Regions from separate parts of the Thioalkalivibrio sp. ALE22 genome, predicted to be linked through region 2. Evidence: predicted binding sites of a transcription regulator. Region 2 holds the regulator's gene; the other holds the start of a gene.
What was found. Region 2 encodes LexA, which represses DNA repair genes until DNA is damaged. Its sites were predicted from a motif close to TACTGTNNATATNNACAGTA; they were not measured.

Region 1 (11,714 bases), on a different contig from region 2:
ATCTGGGCGAGGACGACATCGTGCGCCTGGAGGACGTCTACGGGCGCGCCTGAAGCACGTGCCGCCGGGGGCGGGAATGGTATGATCCCGCGTTTTGGGCGGGGCGTGGGGCGCACGCCGCCCGGCAGCGGGAGTCGATATGGCCAAAGTGGCATTGATCACCGGGATCACCGGACAGGACGGGGCCTACCTGGCCGAGTTTCTGCTGGACAAGGGCTACGAGGTACACGGCATCAAGCGTCGTTCCTCGCTGTTCAATACCGATCGCATCGACCACCTGTATCAGGACCCGCACGAGAGCGATCGCCGCTTCATCCTCCACCACGGCGATCTGACCGACTCCACCTGCCTGATCCGCATCATCCAGCAGGTGCAGCCGGACGAGATCTACAACCTGGCCGCGCAGTCGCACGTGGCGGTCTCCTTCGAGGAGCCGGAATACACCGCCAACTCGGATGCCCTGGGCACCCTGCGCCTGCTGGAGGCGATCCGCATCCTCGGCATGGAGCAGACCACGCGCTTCTACCAGGCGAGCACCTCGGAGCTCTATGGCAAGGTGCAGGCCACGCCGCAGGACGAAACCACCCCGTTTTACCCGCGCAGCCCCTATGCGGTGGCCAAGCTGTATGCCTACTGGATTGTGGTCAACTACCGCGAGGCCTACGGCATGTACGCCTGCAACGGCATCCTGTTCAACCACGAATCCCCGGTGCGCGGCGAGACCTTCGTCACCCGCAAGATCACCCGCGCCCTCGCACGCATCAAACTCGGGCTGCAGGAGCGGCTGTACCTCGGCAACCTGGACGCAAAGCGCGACTGGGGCCATGCCCGCGACTACGTCGAGATGCAGTGGCTGATGCTGCAGCAGGACACCCCGGACGACTACGTGATCGCCACTGGCGAACAGCACAGCGTACGCGACTTCGTCGACGCCGCGGCCCATGAGCTGGGCATGCGCATCGAATGGCGCGGCGAGGGCGTGGACGAGCAGGGCTTTGACGACAAGGGCCGCTGCATTGTGTCGGTGGACCCGCGCTATTTCCGGCCCACCGAGGTCGAGACCCTGCTGGGGGATGCCAGCAAGGCCAGGCGCGGGCTGGGCTGGGAACCGCGCATCCGCTTCGAGGAACTGGTGGCCGAGATGGTGCGCGAAGACCTCAGAAGCGCCGAACGCGACGAGCTGGTGCGCGACCACGGCTACCGCACCCTGAGCCGCCATGAGTAAGCCGCAGCGCGTCTTCGTCGCCGGGCATCGGGGGATGGTGGGCAGCGCCATCTGCCGCCAGCTCGAGGACTGGCCGGGCGTGGAGCTGCTGACCCGCACCCACGCCGAGCTCGATCTGACCGATCAGGCCGCGGTGGAGGCGTTCATGCGCGTGGAACGCCCGGACCAGGTGTACCTGGCGGCGGCGAAGGTGGGCGGGATTCACGCCAACAACACCTATCCGGCCGAGTTCATCCGCGACAACCTGGCGATCCAGACCAACGTGATTCACGCCGCCCACGGCGCCGGCGTACGGCGGCTTCTGTTTCTTGGCTCCAGCTGCATCTACCCGCGCGAGGCTCCGCAGCCGATCGCCGAGGCGGCCCTGCTGACCGGGCCGCTGGAGCCGACCAACGAGCCCTACGCCATCGCCAAGATCGCCGGCATCAAGCTGTGCGAGAGCTACAACCGGCAGTACGGCACGGACTACCGCTCGGTCATGCCGACCAACCTCTACGGCCCGGGCGACAACTACCACCCGGAGAACAGCCACGTGATCCCCGGACTGATCCGGCGCTTTCACGAGGCGAAACAGGCCGGCGCCGATTACGTGACCGTCTGGGGCAGCGGGACCCCGCGCCGCGAGTTCCTGCATGTGGATGACATGGCGGGGGCCTGCGTGCACGTGATGAACCTCGACCAGACCACGTACGCGGAGCACACCGAGCCGATGCTGAGCCACATCAACGTGGGCACGGGCGAGGATCTGACCATTGCCGAACTGGCGCAGCGGGTGGCCGGCGTCGTCGGCTTCCGGGGCGAGCTGCGCTTTGACCGCTCGAAGCCGGATGGCACCCCGCGCAAGCAGCTGGATGTGTCGCGCCTCGGGGCGCTGGGCTGGAAGGCCCGCATCGGGCTCGACGAAGGGCTGGCCGGGGCCTATGCCGAGTTCCTGGAACACGGCGGAGCCAACCGGTGAGCGATTCGCCGACGGACCGGATCCGGGTCAAGTTCCTGTCGACGATGCGCGAGGCGATCTGGCGTCACCAGTTGCCGGACGGCGAGGCGCGCTGGGGGCGTTGCGAGTTCACCTTCGACCCGCAGGCCACCGAGTACGACTGGCTGGTGGTGTACGACGAATTCCCGTCCAACACCGGGCGCAACCGGCATTACAGCGAACGCCTCGCCTGTGGCGCCGAGCGCACCCTGCTGGTGACCATGGAGCCGCCCTCGATCAAGTCCTACGGCCGGCGCTTTACGCGCCAGTTCGGCCGGGTACTGACCTCGCACCCGGAATGGGCGCTCAAGCACCGGCGGCGCATCCATTCCCAGCAGGGGATGATCTGGTACTACGGCTTCGGCAGTCAGGGTGAACGGCCGTACAACGACATGCGGGCGAACCCGCCGCTGGAAAAGACCCGCGACATCGCCACCATGTGCTCGGCCAAGCGCCAGCGGCACACCCTGCATCGGCGGCGCTACGACTTCACCTGGGCGCTGAAGGCCCAACTGCCGGAGCTGGAGATCTTCGGCAAGGGCGTACAGCCGCTGGACGACAAGGCCGAATGCCTGGATGCCTACCGCTATCACGTCGCGGTGGAGAACTACGTGGGGCCGCATCACTGGACCGAGAAGCTGGCGGACGCCTTCCTCGGCGCCACGCTGCCGTTCTACTACGGCGCGCCGAATGCCGCGGACTACTTCCCGCCGGAGAGCTTCATTGCCATCGACATCGACGATGTCGAAGGGACGGCCGAGCGCATTCGCCGCGCGATCCGCGACAACGAATACGAACAGCGGCTGCCGCATATCCTCGAGGCCCGGCGTCGCGTGCTGGAGGAGTACAACCAGTTCGCCGTCGTCGCGGGCATCATCGAGGCCGCGCACGATACCGAACCGGCCGGGCCGACCGGCCAGTGGATACACTCGCGCCGGGCCCTGCGCCGCCGCGACCCGCTGGCCGCCCTGGAGGGCGCCTGGGAAAAACTCACCCAGCGCATCGGCCACATTTCCGGCCGCGCTGGCTGAGGTATTTCGCGAGCCGGGGATAACAGGCCGAGAGATCACGCCTGTCCAACCAGGGCCGTTTCGCGTGATCGATTCAGCGATGCATCCCGGGAATTCTCGGTGGACTCCGTGTGCTCTGTGGTTTTCCTTCGTGCCTTCGTGAGCTTCGTGGTGAATAAGGCCCTGGCCCTTTAGTCGCTGCGCCAATGACGAATGCCGGTTCAGCCGAAGTCGCGGGAGCGGGTGGTCAGCTCGCCCAGCCAGGCGCTGCGGTCGATCAGGCGCTGCACGATCAGGTGGCCGACGCCCTCGCTGTACTGCCATTCCCCGTGGGCCTCCAGCAGGCGGCCGTGCAGGACCTCGGCGCGAAAGCGCTCCACCCGGTCCGGCCAGACGATCAGGTTCAGTGTGCCGCTCTCATCCTCCAGGGTCAGGAACACCGTGCCGTTGGCCGAGCCCGGCCGCTGGCGGGTAATGACGATCCCGGCATAGCGGGCACCCGGGTGCCCGGGGCGTTCCAGTAGCCGGGCGGCGGTGGGTAAACGTCTTTGCTCCAGGAACGGGCGCATCAGCGCCAGCGGGTGCGGGCCCAGGCTCAGGCCCTGGGTGGCGTAGTCCTGCACCAGGTCGTCCACCGCATCCGGGCGCGGCAGCAGCGGGGTCACGTCGGCCTCGCGCACCGTCTCGGCCGGGGCGTCGGCGAACAGGGGCAGGGGTTCCTCCACCGCCTCGGTCGCCCAGCGCGCCTGGTGGCGGTTGCCGGCCAGGCCCTTCAGGGCGTCGGCGCGGGCCAGGCGGTTGGCCTGGGCGCGGGTCAGGGCGGCGCGGGCGACCAGATCCGGCACGTCCGCGAACGGCCGTTCGGCGCGCGCGGCGACGACCCGCTCGGCCACGGCCTGCGCGAGCCCGCCGACCCGGTTCAGGCCCAGGCGCAGGGCCAGCGCGTCGCTCCCGGCCACGGGCTCCACCGTGCAGTCCCAGTCACTGCAGCGCACATCCACCGGCCGCACCTCCACGCCGTGGCGGCGCGCGTCGGCGACGATCTGCGCCGGGGCGTAGAAGCCCATCGGCTGGCTGTTCAGCAGCGCGCAGGCAAAGATCGCCGGTTCGTGGCACTTGAGCCAGGACGAGACCCAGGTGATCAGCGCAAAGCTGGCCGAGTGCGACTCGGGGAAGCCGTATTCGCCAAAGCCAAGGATCTGCTTGTACAGCTGTTCGGCGAATTTCTCCGGATAGCCGCGTTCACGCATGCCCTTCATCAGGCGCTCGCGGTAGCGCGCGAGCTGGCCGGTGCGGCGCCAGGCCCCGATCGCACGGCGCAGCCCGTCCGCCTCGCCGGCGGAGAAGCCGGCCGCGACCATCGCCAGCTCGATCACCTGCTCCTGGAAGATCGGTACACCCAGCGTGCGCCCGAGTACACGCTTCACCTCTTCGTTCGGGTAGCGCACCCGCTCCGGGTGAGCGCGGCGCTTCAGGTACGGGTGCACCATCTCGCCCTGGATCGGGCCGGGGCGCACGATGGCGATCTCGATCACCAGGTCGTAGAAGTTCGCCGGTTTCAGGCGCGGCAGCATGCTCATCTGCGCGCGCGACTCGATCTGGAACACGCCCAGGGTGTCGGCCTTCTGCAGCATGCGGTAGACCGCCGGGTCCTCGGCCGGGATGTCGGCCAGGCCCCAGTCGCGGCCCCGGTGGCGCGCCATCAGCTCCAGCGCGCGGCGCACGCAGGAGAGCATGCCCAGCGCCAGCACGTCGATCTTCAACAGCCCCACCGCGTCGAGGTCGTCCTTGTCCCACTGGATCACCGAGCGCTCCGGCATCGCCGCGTTCTCGATGGGCACCAGCTCGTCCAGCCGGCCCTCTGCGATCACGAAACCGCCGGTGTGCTGCGACAGGTGGCGGGGGAAGCCCAGCAGTTCGGCGGTCAGCGTCTGCCACTGCCGGGCCAGGGCGCCATCCGGGTCCAGCCCGACCTCGCGCAGGCGCTCGGCGGGGATGCCGTCGTCCCACCAGGCGAGGTTGGCGGTCAGCGCATCCAGCCGCGCGCGCGAGATGCCCAGGGCGCGGCCGACGTCGCGCAGGGCGCTGCGCCGGCGGTAGCGGATTACCGTACAGGCCAGCGCCGCGCGCTCGCGGCCGTAGCGCTGGTAGATGTACTGGATCACCTCCTCGCGGCGCTCGTGCTCGAAGTCGACGTCGATATCCGGCGGCTCGCCACGCTCGGCGGAGATGAAGCGCTCGAACAGCATGCTGGAGCGCGAGGGATCCACCGCCGTGATGCCGAGGGCATAACAAACGGCGGAATTCGCCGCCGAGCCGCGCCCCTGGCACAGGATCCCGCGCCCGCGCGCAAAGCGCACGATGTCGTAGACCGTCAGGAAGTAGGGCTCGTAGCCGAGCTGCGCGATGATCCCGAGCTCGCGCTCGATCTGTTCGGACACCTTCGGCGGGATGCCGTCGGGCCAGCGCCCGCGCGCGCCCTTCAGGGTCGCCTCGCGCAGGTAGGTGGCCGGGCTCGTGTCCCGGGGCAGGGGATCGGTCGGGTAGCGGTAGGTGACCGCGTCCAGCGAGAAGTCGCAGTCCTGTGCGATCCGCACACTGGCTGCGAGCCAGGCGGCGGGATACAGCGTGGCCAGGTCGTCGCGCGGGCGCAGGCAGCGCTCGCCGTTGGGGAAGCGCGCCGGGGCCGCCTCGGCAACCGTGGTGCGCAGGCGCAGCGCGGTCAGCACGTCCTGCAGGGCACGCCGGCCGCGAGCGTGCATGTGCACATCGCCGCAGGCGACGATCGGGAGCCCCATCGCCTCGGCGAGCTGCCGTGCGCGGGTCGCGAGTGGGGCGTCCTCCGGCGTGCGCAACTGGCTGACCGCCAGATAGGCCTGGTCCGGCACGGCCCACCCGGCCAGCCAGCGGGCCGTTTCGGCGAGCGTCGGCTCCGCGATCTCGGGCTCGATGCGCAGCAGGACGTGCCAGCCGGTACGGGCCTCGGCGGGCAGGGCGTCGAGGTCCGCTTGCGTCAGGTGGTAGTGCCCCTTGTCCGCCGCCCCGCGCGCCCGGGTGATCAGACGGCACAGCGCGGCATAGCCCGCCGCATTACGCACCAGCAGGGTCAGGGCGGGGCCGTGTGTCAGCCGGAAGGTCGCCCCCAGGATCAGGTGCAACCCGCAGTCCTTCGCCGCCGCGTGGGCGCGGACCACGCCGGCCAGCGAGGCGGTATCGGTCAGCGCCAGCGCGCGATAGCCCAGCGCCTGGGCCCGCTCGACCAGCTCCTCCGGGTGCGAGGCCCCGCGCAGGAACGAGAAGTTGCTGACGCTCGTCAACTCGGCATACGCCGGGCTTGCGGGCTGAGGGGGCGGGGTGTCTTCCATATACTGTATATAAAAACAGTACAGCGGCGCACGCAAGAAACCGGGCCCGCGCGGAGGGTCCCGGAATGCACCTCACCGCCTGCAGTGGCGCTACACTGAGGGGACATTCCCGACGCGCTGGAGCGCCTTGTGAACCCGCCACGCACCGATTCGCCCGTTCTCGATATCGGCAGTATTCCGCTTCCCGAGGGCGGGGCCATTGGCATGACCCGCTGCCCTGGAAAACGCCCGAATGAACGGGTCTGCGGGCCGCGGGATGTTCAGGCGGATCTTGTGGCCCTGCGGGACTGGGGCGCGGGGACAGTCGTGACCCTGAACCAGAACCGCGAGCTGACGGGGCTCGGGGTGCCGGACCTGGGCGCAAGCGTCCAGGCAGCCGGCATGCGCTGGGTGCACCTGCCGATCGGGGACATGGCCGCCCCGGACCGTCCCTGGGAAACAGGCTGGGGAGACGTCGGGCCCCGCATCCATCAGTGGCTGCGGGCGGGGGAGCGCGTGGCCTTTCATTGTGGTGGCGGGCAGGGTCGCGCGGGGACCATCGCGGCCCTTACGCTCATTGAACGCGGATACACGCCGGACGAGGCCATTCAGACGGTGCGCAAGGCCCGCCCCGGTGCGATCGAGAGCCCCGACCAGGAGCGCTACCTGCGCAGCCTGGCGCGCGAGGATTGAGCCGGGACATACGGGGACCGTCGCGAGCAAGTCATCCCTCGTCATCCGCATCGAGTCAGTGATCATCGGCCCCTTATCGGATACGCCATGCGAAGCGCAATCTACGACTTCCTGATCCTCCGGATGACCGCCCGCTGGTATGCGGAGGCCCTGGAGCGCATCCCCGACGGGGCCCGGGTACTGGATGTCGGCATCGGTACGGGCGGGGCGCTTCTGGCCAACGCCGCGCGCGTTGCGCACAAGGGCTTGCACGTGACCGGGATCGATATCGACGGGGACTACGTCCGGCGCGCGCGCCGGCGTCTGTTGGCATCGCCACTGAGTGAGCGCGTCGAGGTGCGGCAGGAGTCGGTCTACGACCACCAGGGGGGTCCCTACGATGTGGTGTATTTCTCCGCGAGCTTCATGCTGTTGCCCCATCCGGAGCAGGCCCTGCGCCACGCCACCGGCCAGCTTCGACCGGGTGGCCGCTTCCTGTTCACGCAAACCATCCAGCGCCGGCCTGCGCGCTGGATGGAGCGCCTCAAGCCCCTGCTGCGACGGCTCACTACCATCGATTTCGGGCAGGTGACCTACGAGGCGGATCTCCGTGCCCAGCTGGCGGCGGCCGGGCTGGTGGTCGAGGAATGGACCGTGCTCGCCACCCACGGGGCTCGCGCCTCCTGTCTGGTGGTGGCGAGACCTGCCAGTACGACCGCCGGTCAGGATGCCAGCCAGCGCGCCAGCAGCATATAGCGGCCACTCATCGATCCAGACCACCAACCCCCGTAGGAGCCTGCTTGCAGGCGAAGTTCCGAACAGGCGGTCATTCCGGAAACGCACAGCGGTTATTCGGGAACTCGGGCTCCGGGGCCGGGGCGGACGCCAGAGATCCCGGCTCTGCGCTTTGCTCCGGCCGGGATGACGGTGTGGCGCGTGGAAGGAGAAGGGCGCCCACTTCCTCACGCTTCGCCGTCTCTCCGCTCGGGGCGATGTGGGGTCAATCCGAAGGCAGACATCCAGGCACCGAGGGGTTACGGGCGTTCGTGCTCTTCTCCGGAGCCCAGCCAGAAGTCCAGGCGTTTGGCGAGAAACTCCTGCCCGCTCATGTAGTGGGACCCATCACAGGAGAAGTTGAGGCCAACCATGCCGTTGAAGATATTGAGGGACCCGGAGCGCAGGTAGATCGTGTCGTCCATGAAGCGCAGCTCGCGGAAGGTACGGAACACCGCTGCGACCTGATCCGTGGAGAGTAAGGCCTCCTCGGGGTAGGACCGCTGGGGATAGGCGAGACAGATCCCGGGATCCGTGAGGTCCTCGTAGTCCAGCAAGCGGTAGCGGAACGGGTCGTCGCGCAGCCACAAGGTGGCCCGGGAACTGGAGAAATGCAGCTTGCCGTGGAATACGCCGTGGGCGGCCACCAGCTCGGTCAGGAGATCCAGTACCTCGTCGATCCGGGTGTCGAGCGGGCTGTCCACCCGATGCTGGTTGAACAGGCCCCCGCGGATCGCTGGATCCCCCTTCAGCTGCATCCATTGGTCCGGCTGCTGATAGAGGTCGCGGGTCAGGGGCAGCTCCCGCAGGTCGAAGTCCGCCCCCAGAAACCCCAGCAGTGTGCCGTCGCTTTGGGTCAGCCGTTGCACGGCCGTCAGGGTAGGGCGGCGCCGATTGCGGCTGATGTAGGCCGACGACATGGAGAATTCGGCACCCGCCAGGGCATCGGCCATGTAGGGCCGGGTGCTGCGATCCCGTCCGGCCTGGTCCGGCAAGGGGCCTTCCGGGGATACGTTGGCGGTCACCTGGTGAGCGCGCGGATCGAGCACATAGAGGTACTTGCAGGACGGCAGCGCGCCCAGGGCCACGGCGAGTCGCTGCTCGAGGGCCTCACGATCGCCCCACCTCTCGGCGCAGGGGCCCACAAGCCGCGCCAGGGCGGTCGACAGTTGCCCCTGAAGCAGCAGTCGCTGCCGGGCCACCGCCGTCATTGTCGCTTCACTCATGGCCTTCGCTCGGAGGATACCGATGGAAACGCGCCCGCCAGGGGCGACCGTCTCGCGAGGGTGCCGCAGGACCGGCGGTGGCGCAACAACCGACTTGACGCATCCTGACGTCGGATAGGCCACGGCGTTGGGCGTGTCACCATTACGGGCTATAAGTGGCCCCTTGATGGGACTATTCGTAGAGACAGCTACCACAGCGCGGTGCGCGCTCAACAGCTCAGGTCGGTCCTCTGGCCGAGGCAGCGGCAAAAGACAAGCACCGGCCCGCGAAATCCAAAGGTAAGCCCCTGATCCCCGCAGGTTCCGTCAGCGAGCTGCGCGAGAAGCCAGCCATCACCGAAACGACGATGCCGCCCCAAAGCGCTTGCGCCTGTTCGTCACCGAGGCTGAAGCCTCCCTACTGTAGGAGGCGAGCCTTCTCGCCGATCGGGCATGTCCAGCGCCCCATCGCCCAGAGGGCTGGGCTCCTACCGGAGAAGGGGCCTGTGGCGGCATGTGAACAAGATGGGTCTCCTCTTCCGATATCTAGGAAGAAGATGGGTGTCCTCTTTCTCTGTTGTGGGAGGCCAGCCCTCTGGTCGATCCAGCGCCAGCCATGCCCCTCGGCCAGAGGCTGGCCTCCCACAGTAGGGTGGGATGGGGCGGTAATTCATCGGTGTGGTCGGGATGCTGGCTGTTAGACTGCCCCTTCAGGGCGCGCAGCGTGCTGCGTGCCTTAAAGCCGAGTCCGGGTCTGATTGGCATTCCGTGAGAACCATCGCTCATCTCGATATGGATGCGTTTTATGCATCCGTGGATCTGCTGCGCTATCCGGAGCTACGGGGGCGGCCCGCGGTGATCGGCGGGCGACGTCTCTCCGTGCCGGAGCGAGGGGCAGATGGGCGGTATCGGTTCGAACGGCTCGGCGATTATCGAGGGCGCGGCGTGGTGACGACGGCGACCTACGAGGCGCGGGCGTTCGGGGTGCATTCCGGGATGGGGCTGATGAAGGCGGGGCAGCTGGCGCCGGATGCGGTTTTGTTGCCGGCGGATTTCGATGCCTATCGGGCCTATTCGCACCAGTTCAAGCAGGCGGTCCGGGCGCGGGCCGATAAGGTCGAGGATCGCGGCATCGACGAGCTGTTCATCGATCTGACCGACGTGAAGGGCGATCCGGTGGTGACGGCGCGAGGGATTCGCGATGCGGTGCAGGCCGAGACGGGGCTGTCTTGTTCCATCGGCCTGGCCGCGAACAAGCTGCTGGCCAAGATCGCCTCGGATCTGGAGAAGCCGGCGGGGATGACGGTGCTGGGCGAAGGCGACCTCGAGGCGCGCATCTGGGCGCTGGGGGTGGGGAAGGTGAACGGTATAGGGCCAAACGCGACCGAGCGCCTTAAAGCGCTGGGGATCGTTTCGATTGGCGATTTGGCGAAGGCCGATCTGTATCGGTTGCGCCAGCATTTTGGCGAGACCTATGCCTGGTGGCTGCACGAGGCGGCCCATGGCCGGGACGACAGCCCCGTAGTCACCGAGCGGGAGCCTAAATCCATCAGCCGAGAGTCCACCTTCGAGCGGGACCTGCATCCACGGGCGGATCGGGACGAGCTGACTCGCATCCTGGTGGCCCTATGCGAACGGGTTGCCGGGGATCTCCGTAGCAAGGGCTACTTGGGCCGGACGATCGGGATCAAGTTGCGCTATAGCGATTTCCGCACGGTTACTCGCGACCTTACGCTGGACACGTGGACGGACGACCCTCAGGCGATTCTGGCCGCGTCCCGTGGCTGCTTGCGCCGGATCGACCTGGGTCAACCGCTGCGACTGCTGGGCGTGCGCGTCACCAAGCTGGCCTCGGCGTCACGGAACACCCAGCTGGAAGCCAGCCGACAAACGACGCTGCCCCTGTAGATGCTCGCGGAGCGCATTGCTGCTGCCACGCGGCGCGCGAGCACGTTGAGGGGATGATGACGATGAACGACGTGTCCGGTATGCGCGGTTCGTGGAGCAGGGCGTCCCGGAACAGAAGCTGTCGCTGATGCGCGAGGCGCTGCAGCGCGGCCAACTCACCGTCAACCGGCGTTTTGTGGATGGGGTGGAGCATCATGGGCTGTCGCATTGAGTGGCGGCGTCCAGGCCGTCCGCCGTCACGTCAGGCATGAGAGAATCAATCTGTCCCCGTTTCCCGGGTGTAACGCGCCCCATCCGGGGCCTGCGCATTGGCTTCTGAACATCCTGCAGATCACCGTTTTCAGGGGCTTGGTGACCTCGGAGATCATGCCAGGCCGCACAGGGTCAGATGTCGATGCCGACCGACCGAAAGCGCTGACGCAGTCGATCGTAGTGGCTGCCGCGCCAGTAGACCCGGCCGCAGCCGCTGCAGCGCACGAATGCGACGAAGCGCTCGAGCACCCCGGGCGGCACCTCGCTCGGCTCGACCGAGTCGGCGAGTGCAGCGCCATCGATCGACCGGAGCTCGCCGTTACACCGCATGCAACGCGAGAACGGCTC
Region 2 (11,714 bases):
AGACATTCGGCGTGGCCGACTCGACCGTGGCCGGCAGGTTGATCACCACCTTCTGGCCCTGATCCGGGCGCCAGATCGCGTTCACCGCATCCACGACCTCGACCGCGTAGTCCAGCTCGGTGGTGGAGAAGCTCTCCGGCGAGTACTGGAAGATCCAGTCCGTCTGCGGGTATTGCGCCGCATAGTCACGCACCCAGCGCGCGCCGTTCTCGGCGATGCCGCGGATGCCGGCGCGGTCCATGCGGAACACCTGCTCGCGCTGCGCCGGGTTGGTGGAGTTGTACACGTGCACCACCGCGCGCGGTGCGCCCTCCAGCGCCGCGAAGGTCTTCTGGATCAGATCCTCGCGCGCCTGCGTCAGCACCTGGATATACACGCCCTCGGGGATGCGGTCTTCGTCGATCAGGCGGCGGGTGAAGTCGTAGTCGATCTGCGAGGCAGAGGGGAACCCGATCTCAATCTCGGTCAGGCCGATATCCACCAGCACCTCGAAGAAGCGCATCTTCTGCTCGACGCTCATCGGGTGCACCAGCGCCTGGTTGCCGTCGCGCAGGTCCACCGCGCAGAAACGCGGCGCAACCGTGGTGCGCTTCGCCGGCCAGCGGCGATCCGCCTTGTCGATCGGCGGGAACGGGGCATATTTGGTGTGATCGAAGGCCATGGTGCGCATCTCCTGTAAGGGCGCGGCCCGGGCCGTACAATCGGCCGCCGCGCTGAGGATTTCTGTCTGTGCATTATCCTAACGCATTCATCCGGGCATAACCTTGCGTTTTTCCCTATCAAGGCCTTAGGAGGGATCTATCATTGCGCATTAATGCTCAATATGCGCAATAATCCACCTATGAAACCGCAACCGCACTCACTGGACCGCTATGACCGCCGCATCCTCGAAATCCTGCAGGAGGACGCGAGCCTGTCGAACCAGGCCCTGGCCGAACGCGTCGGACTCAGTCCCTCCCCCTGCCTGCGCCGCGTCCGCGCGCTGGAGCAGGCCGGTATCCTGCTGCGCCGCGTGGCGCTGCTGGACCGGCGCCGCCTGGGGCTGGAACTGACCGCCCTGATCCACATCGGCATGGACCGCCACACCCCGGAACGCTTCGCACATTTCGAGGAGACCGTGGCCGGCTACCCCGAGGTGCAGCACTGCTACCTGATCACCGGCCAGTCCGCCGACTACATGCTGCAGGTCGTGGTCCCCGACATGGACGCCTACCAGGACTTCCTGCTGCGGCGCATCACCCGCCTGGAGGGCGTGGACAGCGTGCACTCCAGCTTCGTCCTGCGCCGCGTCGTCGACCGCACCGCCCTGCCACTCGACTACACCCCCACCTGAAACGTCTTAAAACCCAGGGCAAATTCACCACGAAGCGCACGAAGGCACGAAGAAGTTCAAGGGCGATTCACAGGAAGGCTGGAAGGTTAGAAGGCTTTGATGGTGAAGCGTGATGGCAGGCAGACATATGGGGAGCGCTGACTGAATCGTACGCCCCTAAAGTGGCCGCTTCCCAGCATTGCCCTGGTAGCGCCCGTCATGGCCCCTCTATCTTCCAGCCTTCTCTTCTTCCTGTAGACCGTTTTTGACCTGGATCTTGACCTTCTTCGTGCCTTCGTGGGCTTCGTGGTGAATCCGCCCTTGCCCTGCGGCGAGCCCTCCGGATACTGTATATATAGACAGATACCGGAGGGCGCCTTGTGTCGCTTACTGAACGCCAGCAGGCCATCCTCGACTACATCACCGAGACCGTCGCCAACCAGGGCACGGCACCGACCCGCAGCGAGATCGCCCGGGCCTTCGGCTTTCGCTCACCCTACGCGGCCGAGTGCCACCTGAAGGCGCTGGCAAAAAAGGGCGCCATCGAACTGCTGGGCGGCACCTCCCGCGGCATCCGCCTGCCGGGCGCGGTGCGCAGCACACCGCGCGAGCTGCCCCTGGTCGGGCGCGTCGCCGCCGGACTGCCCATCCTTGCCACCGAACACATCGAGCGCCACTACCGGGTCGACGACGCCCTGTTCCGTGCCCACCCCGACTACCTCCTGCGCGTGCATGGCGAGAGCATGCGCGACGCCGGCATCCTCGACGGCGACCTGCTGGCCGTGCGCCAGACCCCGGAGGCCCGGCCCGGTCAGATCGTGGTTGCCCGCATCGAGGACGAGGTCACCGTAAAGCGCTTCGCGCAGGACGGCCCGCGGGTGCGCCTGCTCCCGGAGAACCCCGACTTCGCCCCCATCGAGATCGACCTGGAGCGCCAGGAACTGGCCATCGAGGGGGTCGGCGTGGGCGTTCTGCGCGATCTCGACCCCCAGGCCTGAGTTATGGGCGCGCTGGATACCCTGCTCGACCATCCGGCCCTCTGGCGCGGACGCAGCGCCACCCCGGCCCCGGATGCCCCGGTCTGGCCCAGCGGCCACGCGGAACTCGACCGGGCCCTGGGCGGGGGCTGGCCACGCGGCCAGCTGGTCGAACTGCTGGGCGCCCCGTTCGGCTGCGGCGAGACCCGGCTGCTGGTCCCCATGCTGACCGCCTGCGGCCAGGACGACTACTGGATCGCGGTGATCGCGCCACCGGCTACCCCCTGGCTGCCGGGCTGGCAGACCCTGGGCATCCCGCCGGAGCGGGTACTGCTGATCCACACCGAGCACGATCGCGACACCCTTTGGGCCGGCGAGCAGTGTCTGCGCGACCCGGCCTTCGGCGTGCTGCTCGCCTGGCTGCGCCGTCCCGTGGAGACAGCCCTGCTGCGCCGGCTACGCCTGGCCGCCAGCGAGAGCCGGGCCTGCGCCGTCCTGTACCGGCCGCCGGACGCCGCGGCCCAGCCCTCGCCGGCCCATCAGCGCCTGCGCTGGCAGGCCGCGGCCACCGGCCTGGAACTGCACTGCCTGAAGGGGGCCGGCCACTGGGCCCGCTCCGGCCAGCCTCTGTGGATTCCCGAAGCACCGGGGGCCTGAAATGGGCCAGCCCGCCCGCCCCGCGCGCGCAGCCACACCCCCCGAACCTGCCCGGCAGCAACTGAGCCTGCTGCCGGCGGCGCCCGCCCCCGCGCCCACTCCCCGGCCACCGGAGGCACGCCCCGCCAGTGCCACCCGGGCGCGGCGGGAACACTGGATGGCCATCGAGCTGCCGCACCTCGCGCTGGAGTCCCTGGCCCGGGCGGGACCGGAGCCGGAGCGATTGCAGCGCCCCCTGCTGGTGGTGACGTCCCGCGCGGCACCCCGGGTGCACACCGCCAACCGTGCGGCGCGGCGCGCCGGTGCGCGACCCGGCATGGCGCTGGGGGATGCGCTGGCCGTGCTGGATACCCCGGAACTGGTCGAACATGACCCGGACGCCCTGCGGACCCAGCTGGAGATGCTGGCCGGCGTACTGCTGCGGTTCTCCGACCATGTGCACCCGGAACCGGAGGTCCACCGTATCCTGGTGGAGGTCGGACGCAGCCGCCGCCTGTTCGGCGGCCTGGAGGCGTTGCGCCAGCAGGCGCAGGACACCCTGGCCGGCCTGGGTTTCCATCCCCGCATCGGGCTGGGGCGCAGCCCCGCCGCCGCGCGCCTGCTGGCGCACCTGCGCAACCCCGCGATCGCGGAGGACCCCGAGAGCCTGCGCCGACTGCTGACACCCGTGCCGCTGGAGGCCCTGCCGCTGGCCGACGCCACCCGCGAAGGCCTGCGCGCCTTGGGCCTGCGCCAGCTGGGCGACCTGCTGCGCCTGTCACGCGCCGAGCTGGCCCGGCGCCACGGACCGGAACTGCTGGACCTGCTGGATCACCTGCTGGCCCGACGCGTGGAGACCCTGCCCCGCTTTGCGCCACCTCCGGTGCTGGATTTGCCCCTGCGCCTGGAGCACGAGATCCACGCCACCACGGCCCTGGCCTTCCCGCTCAAACGGCTGCTGCGCCAGGCCGAGGCCCAGTTGCGCGGCCTGAACCGCAGCCTGCAGGGGATGACCCTGGAACTGACACATCGCGAGGCGCGCACCCGGCTGACGCTGGAACGCGGACAGCCGGGCATGCGCGCCGACGAATGGCTACCCCTGTGGCAGACTCGTCTGGAGCGCGAAACCCTGCCGGAGGCCGTCATCGGCCTGCGCCTGCGGGCATCCCGCCTGCTGGATCCCCCGGACCGGGGCGACAGCCTGCTGGCCGGGGACCCGGCGAGCACGCCACCGGCGGATCAGCTGCCCGCGGTCCTGGCCCGACTGCGCGCCCGCCTGGGCGAGCCGGCGGTCACCCGCCTGGTCAACCGCCGCACCCCAAGGCCGGAGGAGGCCCAGGGATCACGCCACGATCTCGCCGTTACTCCGGCCCCGGTCGCCCCGACACCGGGCCAGCGCACCGTCGGGGCGGCCCTGTGGCTGCAGGGCCCCGACCCCGCCACCCCGCCCGACCAGCCGCAATGGCTGGGGCGGCTGGAAGACGGCTGGTGGGACCATGGCCAGGATGCACGGCGCGACTACGCCCGGGCACTCGATCGCCAGGGCCGCCGGCTCTGGCTGTATCGCTGCCTGCGCAGTGGCCAGTGGTATCGCCAGGGTTACTGGGGCTGAATCCGCGCCGGATACGCCCACCGCCCCCGTCCGTCAGCGGTGGTACTCGCCCGCCCGCTCCGGCTGGTACTCGACCTCCACGATGCGCACATGCATCTGCCCGCCACCCGGGCGCGGCCACTCGATCTCGTCCCCCTCGGAAAGCCCCAGCAGGGCGCTGCCCACCGGCGCCAGGATCGACAGCGTGCCGCCGCTTTCATCCACGTCCCGCGGGTACACCAGCGTCATCGAGAATTCCTCGCCGGACTCGGTCACCCGGAACCGGACCTTCGAGTTCATCGTCACCACCGCACCCGGGATCTCGTGCGAATCCACCACATCCGCGCGGTCCAGCTCGGCCTCCAGATCGGCCTTGCCCGGAAAGGCATCCTCCGGCAGCGATTCCAGCAGCTTGTCCAGACGCTCCATGTCCGTGGTGGAGACGATGATCTTCGGCTTGTTCACGTTCACACTCCAAATACACGACGCGCCCCAGAGAGACGCGCCAGAGAAGAAAATTCAGGGATTTTCCGGAAACCGGGAAACGAAATTCGAGATTAGCCAAGTCTCGACGAAAAAGCGATCCAGCCAATCACGGCACTGCAATACCGATCCGCCCGCACGCTCCCTACCGGCCCTCGCCGTCCCGCCAGGCCGCATAGCCGCCGCGCAGCACATGCGCCTCGATCCCCATCGCCCGCAGGCTGTCCGCCACCAGCTGTGAACGCCCGCGGCCTCCGCAGAACACCACCACGGGCTGCTGGGGGTCCTGCATGTGGGATTCGATACTGGCCTCCAGCTTGGGCCGGGGGATATTCACCGCGCCTTCGATACTGCCCTCGGCCGTCTCCTCCTGCTGGCGCACATCCACCAGCAGAAAGGACCGCCCCGCCTGGCGCCAGTCTTCCAGTTCCGCGGGGTCCAGATGCGGCAGCTTTGCTTCCAGTTCGGCGATGCGTTTGTCGAAAAGACTCACTGTCAGCGGCTCCGATGAATACCCATGCACAGCATTCTACCGCCTCGGCAGAAGCAGGACCCTCACAGGGACGGGCGCAGCAGGAGCGGGGCGATACGCAGCGAAAACAACGCAAGCCCGACAAATGCGGCCACAGCACCGACTGCAGTCAGCATCGCAACCCCCAGAATCCAGCCCAGGCCCATGCCCAGCACGGCCAGATGCACCAGGACCTGCGGTGCCCAGGCCCACAGCCAGCCGCTGGCGATCGGGTGCCCGGTGAAGCGCGGCAGCATGTGCTCGCCCAGCCCCATGATCAGCAGCAGCAGAAAGCCCAGGGTAAAGCCGTGCAGCGCCGCCGGGCGAGCCGCGCCCTCCAGGAAGAAGCCCCCCAGCGGCAGGGCCGCCCCCGCGATCAGCAGCCAGGCCATCGCCCCCAGCACCGAGGCCCGGCTGGAGGCCGACAGCCCAAGCCCCACATGCCGCGCCGCCTTCTGCGTACGCTCCGGCGCCGCGCCCACCAGTTCGGTGGCGGACGTGCGATCCAGCAGACCGATGTGCTTGAGCTCGCCATCGACCACCACGGCCGGGATGGAGCGAACACGCAGCCGCGTGGCCAGCTCGCGGCCTTCCGGCTGACCCATGTCGACCACCGCAAAGTCGATCTGTTTGTCCTCGGCCACCTGACGCCAGATGCGCTCGGCATCGTGGCAGGAGGCACACCATTCGGATACCAGCAGTTCCACCTTCATGAATCCGTCTCCCCCGGTTCAGTCCGCGCAGCGCATGCAGTGGATGTCGTAGCGGTCGATCCATTGCTTCAGACCGGTGATCGCCTCGGGCCCGGTGTGCAGCCGCTCCAGCGCCTTTTCCGGGTCGTCGGGACGCATCACGACCACCCAGGCATCCGTGTAGGGCGCCACGTTCACCAGCCCCGGGTCCGCCTCCACGGCCGGATTGATGCGCTCGATGGTGCCGTCGAACGGGGTCGGGATGCCGCCCGCCCACTTGCCCGACTCCAGCCGCGCCACCGGCTTGCCCGCGGCACGGTGCGAACCCGGCTTGCGAAAGCGGAAGTACTGCACACGGCCCGCCATGGTCTGCGCCGGATCGGTAATCCCGAGGGTAAAGGTCCCGTCGTCCTCCGGCCGCACCCAGACGTAGTCCAGGTCGTAGAACAGGTCGTCGGGCAATTCGCAACCGTTGTATTCCTCCCGTGCCATGGTTATGCCCCCTTCGGACCGTAGTGGCGCACGGTCAGTGCGATATTCACGGCGAACAGGATCATCGCCCCCCAGGCCATCGCGCCACCCACCGCGACCGTCGCGTTATGGAAGACCAGCCAGCCGGCGACCATCACCCACAGCCCGATGTTGGCCAGCAGGAACTGCGCATGCCCCAGGCGTTCGGAGAACAGGGACCGCCCGGAAAAGCGCGGCAGCACATGCAGCCCCACGCCATAGATCATCATGGTCACGAAGCCCAGCAGCATCAGGTGGCCGTGGATGCGCGGCACGTTGCCCGGGATCAGGCCGGGATGCACCAGCCAGAGGATGCCGAGCAGCCCGCCCAGCAGGGCATAGACCAGGGCCGCGAGGATGAACATCCGGTTTCGAGGGTGCATGCAATGCTCCTTGGCAGGTTTTACCCAGCATACTTTAAGCTATATTCAGTATACATTGATCGAGATCAACACCCGCTCGCGTCCGATCGGTAACAGTCACCCTTCAGGAAAACCCGCCAAGGCCGCAACTGCCATGCATCTGCAACTCCACGAGACCGTCCCCGGATTCCAGCAGCCTGTCGAGCTGCTGCGCGCCTGTCATCGGCGCATCCTCAACTCCCTGGACATCCTCGAGCGTCTGCCCGCCCACCTCGCCGCAAAGGGCGCTGACGAGGAGGCGCGCACCGCGGCGGCTCGGGTCCTGAAATACTTTCACGAGGCTGCCCCCAATCACCACGCGGACGAGGACGAGGATCTGTTCCCCCTCCTCCAGCGGCACTGCGACCACCCCGACAGCCACCCCCAACTGTGCGAATGGCTGGAGCGCCTGAGCGCGGAACATGCCGAGATCGAGGCCGGCTGGGACCGGCTGGAACCGGCCCTGCAGCGAATTGCCGACGGCTCGACCGCGGAACTGACCGGCGCAGAGGCCTGGATCCGGCAATACCGCGTGCATCTCGACCTGGAAGAGCGGGCCGTGCTGCCGTTCGCCGAGCACCTGCTGAGCCCGGAGGAGCGCCACACCATCGGTGCCCGCATGGCCGCAAGGCGCGGGATCGGGAGCGACGATGGCTGACTTCCTGCTCGATCTGCGCGGCTTGGGCGACCATGCCCATACGCGGGCCTATTACACCCTTCGCGAACTGCGGCCGGGCCAGGTCTTCGAGGTCTGGCTGGACCAGGAACCGAAGCTCCTGATGGACGCCGTCGGCCTGCAGCTGCGGCATGCCATCCACTGGCGGGGTCTCGAAAACGGGCCACCGCTGTGGAAGCTCGCGGTGCAGCGCCGCGAGGATGTCGCCCCGGTGGATCTGGTCGACCTGCTGGAGCGCGACCACCTGCGCATCGACCGCCTGTTCGCCAGCGCCCTGCACAAGGTGAACGCCGGCGATCTCGAGGGGGCCGCACCGGATTTCCACGCCTACGTGGATGGCCTGCGCCGCCACGTGGAGGTGGAAAACGAACTGATCGTGCCGCTGCTGGACCTGCCGCGCAGCCCGAACGGCCAGGACCCGACCTCGATCATGCTGCGCGAGCACGACGAGATCCTGGAACAGACCGCGATGCTCGAGCATGAATTCAGCGAAGGGGTCGACGAGGCCTGGGCCGTGGCCCCGTTCTTCGCCCTGATCTCCGGCGCGCTCGCCAAGCACGAGGGCCGCGAGGAGCAGAATCTGTTCCCGCACTGGAGTCGCGCCCTGCGCGAACAACCGGACGCCGCCGCCGAACTGCTGGCGCGGGCGCAGGCCGAACTCGCGAGCCCCTGACCGCTGCATCGCAAGCCCCGCGACACGATCGCTTCAGCGCGCCACAGCGGAGCGATGCGGCGGCGACAGGCGGGCCAGCGCCCAGAGCCCCAGCAACGGGCCAGGCAGCAGCAGCCACAGGACCCACACCCCGCCGTCCGCCCACAGCCAGCTGGTCAGCCAGATCCCCGGCAGGGTCAGGGCAAAGCCAATCGCATTCATCACGCTCAGCGCGGACCCCACCGCGTCCGCCGGCGCACTGTCCGCGGCCAGGGCCGAGAACTGCGGCGAGTCCGCGATCACCGTCAGGCCCCACAGGGCCAGCAGGCCGAACAGCAGCCAGGGCGACTGCCCGGCCAGCAGCGGATACAGCAGGCAGGCCAGGCCCGACGTCGCCAGGGCCACCCGCGCCACGCGCAGACTCCCCAGGCTCCGGCTCAGGCGGCCGCCCCAGACGCAGCCGGCCAACCCCAGCGCGATCACGCCGAAAGCGAGCCAGGGGATCAGCCCGGCATCGGCCTCCAGACGCGACAGCTCGCGCGCCACCAGCAGCGGGACCAGCGTCCAGAAGGCGTACAGTTCCCAGCAATGCCCGAAGTAGCCTCCGGCCACGGCCCGGAAGTCCCGCCGCCGCAATGCACGAAAACCCTTGCCCAGACCCGGTGTGCGCCCCGGAGGTGGCAGGTGGGGCCCATCCCCCAGGCGCACGATCAGCAGTGCCGCCAGCACCGCCAGGAAAGACGCCAGCAGCACCGGGATCGCCCAGGGGAAATCGAGCGTGGCGCCGCGCAGCAGATGCGGCAGCGCGGTGCCCAGAGTCAGCATGCCCAACAGCCAGGACAGGGCCCAGCCCTTGTACTCGGGCGTCCAGGCAATCACCAGCTTCATGCCCAGGGGGTAAACCCCGGCCAGCGCCAGTCCGACCAGGAACCGCGTGAGCAGGGCCATCTCCCAGACACCGGCCAGCAGGATAAACATGGCGTTCAGTCCGGCCCCGGCAACGGCAGAGATCGCGAACAGCCGGCTGGCACGAAAACGGTCCGCCAGGCCGGTCGCGGCCACCGCCAGCGTTCCGGTGATGAAGCCCGTCTGGGTCGCCATGGTCAGCCAGCCAATCTCGGACGGCGACCAGCCAAGCGCCTGCTGCAGCGACAGCCCGACCCCGTTGACCGAAAACCACAGCGACGTGCCGAACAGCTGTGCCGCCACGATCACCAGCAGGGGGTGACGACGAATCCAGTGCGCCGTCACCGTACGCGACCGGTCACAGGCATCGAACCGCCCCGATCAGCGACTCGCGCCACGGATCCAGCGCTTGAGCAGGGCCACCAGCGCGCCCCCGGAGACGAGCCCCAGCAGGTAGATCCCGACGATCAGCAACGCCAGTGGCAGCGTCACATGCAGGGTCAGGAAATTCAGGGTCACCAGTCGCAGGTTCTGGATTGCAAAGATCGCGACCACCGCGACGAACACGATGATCAGCAGGGAGTAGACGTACCGCATGCGACCTCCCGGGTCAGTCGGGCCAAACGCTCAGGTTCGGGCGCCCCGGGGTCAGCGTCAACCGGCACGAGGCGGCGACCTCAAGGGTTTCCCCGAGTGTCGGGATGGCTGCAGTGGTCGCGCAGCGGGCAGCCTTCGCACCGCGGTCGCGGGCGGCAGCGCTCCTTGCCGTGCTCCACGATCAGCGCATGCAGGTCGTTCAGGGCGGCCACATCCGGTCCCAACTCCGTCTCGACGTGGCCACGTAGCTGATCATAGGGGGCCTGCGCCTGCGGGACCTCCAGGCGCTCGAACAGACGCCGCGTGTAGGCATCCACCACGAAGACCGGGCGGTCGAAGGCATACAGCACGATATCGTCGGCCGTCTCCGGGCCCACGCCCTTGACGCCCAGCAACGCCGAGCGCAACTCGGCCGTTTCCAGCGCGGTCAGTCCCTCGACACCGCCGGATGCCTCGAGGAAGCGCAGCAGATGCCGCAGCCGGTCGGCCTTCACGTTGAAGTAGCCACTGGGACGAATCCGCTCGGCCAGTTCTTCCGGGTCAAGCGCCATCAGTCCTTCGGGCGAGAGGGCATCGATGGCGCGCAGGTTGTCCAGGGCCTTCTCGACGTTGGTCCAGCTGGTGTTCTGGGTCAGTACCGCACCGACCATCACCTCGAAGGCGGTATCGGCCGGCCACCATTGCAGGTCACCGTACTCCGCGCGCAGGGCCTCCAGAAGGTCGGGAATCCGCACGTGGCGTTACCGCTGGCGACGCCCGCCCGATTTGCCACCGCCCGCCGGGCGCCCGCCGGAACGACCGCCCGAGGGCTTCGCGCCCCGGCCACCACCGCGACCACCGGGGGATGCCGGCTTGCCCGACTTCTTCGGCGGCGAGGAACTCCAGCCGTCCTCGCGCGCCGCCCGACTGTTGCGCGACTTGCCGGCCGCCGCCGGCTTGCCGGGCCGCGGCTTGCTCCGAGGGTCGCGGCGCGGTCCGCCCCGCCCGCGCGGGCGCGCCGATTCCGGGATCGGCAGGTCCACCGCCGCGTACAGCCCGGCCACCTCGCGGCTCTCCAGGTCGCGGACCGCGCCGGTCTTCAGACCCCGCCCCAGGACGACCGGCCCGTAGCGCACCCGGATCAGGCGGCTGACCGTGACCCCGACGGCATCCCACAACCGCCGCACCAGGCGGTTACGGCCCTCGCTGACGATCACGTGATACCAGTGATTGGCGCCGTCCCCGCCCTGCTCCTCCAGGCTGTCGAAACGCGCCGGGCCGTCCTCGAGCTCCACACCCTCGCGCAGCATGTCCAGCGTGGCCGGCGGCACCTCGCCGAGTACCCGCACGGCATACTCGCGTTCCAGCGCCATGCTCGGGTGCATCAGCCGGTTGGCCAGCTCACCGTCGGTGGTAAACAGCAGCAGGCCCGAAGTATTCAGGTCCAGCCGGCCTACCGCCACCCAGCGCTGCCCCTTCAGACGCGGCAGGCTGGCAAACACCGGTCGCCGACCCTCGGGATCGGAGCGGCTGCAGATCTCGCCCACCGGCTTGTGATACACGATCCACCGATGTGGATGCTCCGAGCGCCGCACGATACGGCCGCGCACACGGATCACGTCGTGCTCGTCGACCTGATCCCCCAGCTGCGCGGTCCGGTTGTTCACCTGCACCTCGCCACGCTCGATCCAGCCCTCGATCTCGCGCCGCGAACCCAGCCCGCGCGCCGCCAGGACCTTCTGTACCCGCTCCGACATTCCCGGAACTCCAGCAACTCATTAAGATGGGCGC

Region 1: F793_RS0101920 (error-prone DNA polymerase) is a predicted target of LexA. The motif match lies at 6,578-6,597, and genes of this name have one in related genera.

Annotation. Positions count from the first base shown of each region.
Region 1 is NZ_KB906500.1:49,141-60,854, forward strand. Features, by position in the region: gene F793_RS0101900 (mannose-1-phosphate guanylyltransferase/mannose-6-phosphate isomerase) at 1-53, shown strand, start outside; gene gmd (GDP-mannose 4,6-dehydratase) at 140-1,225, shown strand; gene F793_RS0101910 (GDP-L-fucose synthase) at 1,218-2,183, shown strand; gene F793_RS0101915 (glycosyltransferase family 10 domain-containing protein) at 2,180-3,232, shown strand; gene F793_RS0101920 (error-prone DNA polymerase) at 3,433-6,576, opposite strand; gene F793_RS0101925 (cyclin-dependent kinase inhibitor 3 family protein) at 6,706-7,248, shown strand; gene F793_RS0101930 (bifunctional 2-polyprenyl-6-hydroxyphenol methylase/3-demethylubiquinol 3-O-methyltransferase UbiG) at 7,336-7,983, shown strand; gene F793_RS0101935 (PDC sensor domain-containing protein) at 8,262-9,212, opposite strand; gene dinB (DNA polymerase IV) at 9,975-11,114, shown strand; partial or broken gene F793_RS14120 (transposase) at 11,173-11,365, shown strand; gene F793_RS0101950 (Mut7-C RNAse domain-containing protein) at 11,499-11,714, opposite strand, start outside.
Region 2 is NZ_KB906508.1:27,674-39,387, forward strand. Features, by position in the region: gene F793_RS0110090 (2-isopropylmalate synthase) at 1-661, opposite strand, end outside; gene F793_RS0110095 (Lrp/AsnC family transcriptional regulator) at 842-1,333, shown strand; gene lexA (transcriptional repressor LexA) at 1,693-2,310, shown strand; gene imuA (translesion DNA synthesis-associated protein ImuA) at 2,314-2,946, shown strand; gene F793_RS0110110 (DNA polymerase Y family protein) at 3,104-4,537, shown strand; gene rnk (nucleoside diphosphate kinase regulator) at 4,571-4,981, opposite strand; gene F793_RS0110120 (rhodanese-like domain-containing protein) at 5,145-5,492, opposite strand; gene F793_RS0110125 (thioredoxin family protein) at 5,555-6,223, opposite strand; gene F793_RS0110130 (glycine cleavage system protein H) at 6,242-6,694, opposite strand; gene F793_RS0110135 (hypothetical protein) at 6,697-7,095, opposite strand; gene F793_RS0110140 (hemerythrin domain-containing protein) at 7,229-7,771, shown strand; gene F793_RS0110145 (hemerythrin domain-containing protein) at 7,764-8,462, shown strand; gene F793_RS0110150 (nitrate/nitrite transporter) at 8,496-9,656, opposite strand; gene F793_RS0110155 (lipopolysaccharide assembly protein LapA domain-containing protein) at 9,729-9,944, opposite strand; gene F793_RS0110160 (endonuclease III domain-containing protein) at 10,025-10,678, opposite strand; gene rluB (23S rRNA pseudouridine(2605) synthase RluB) at 10,685-11,680, opposite strand.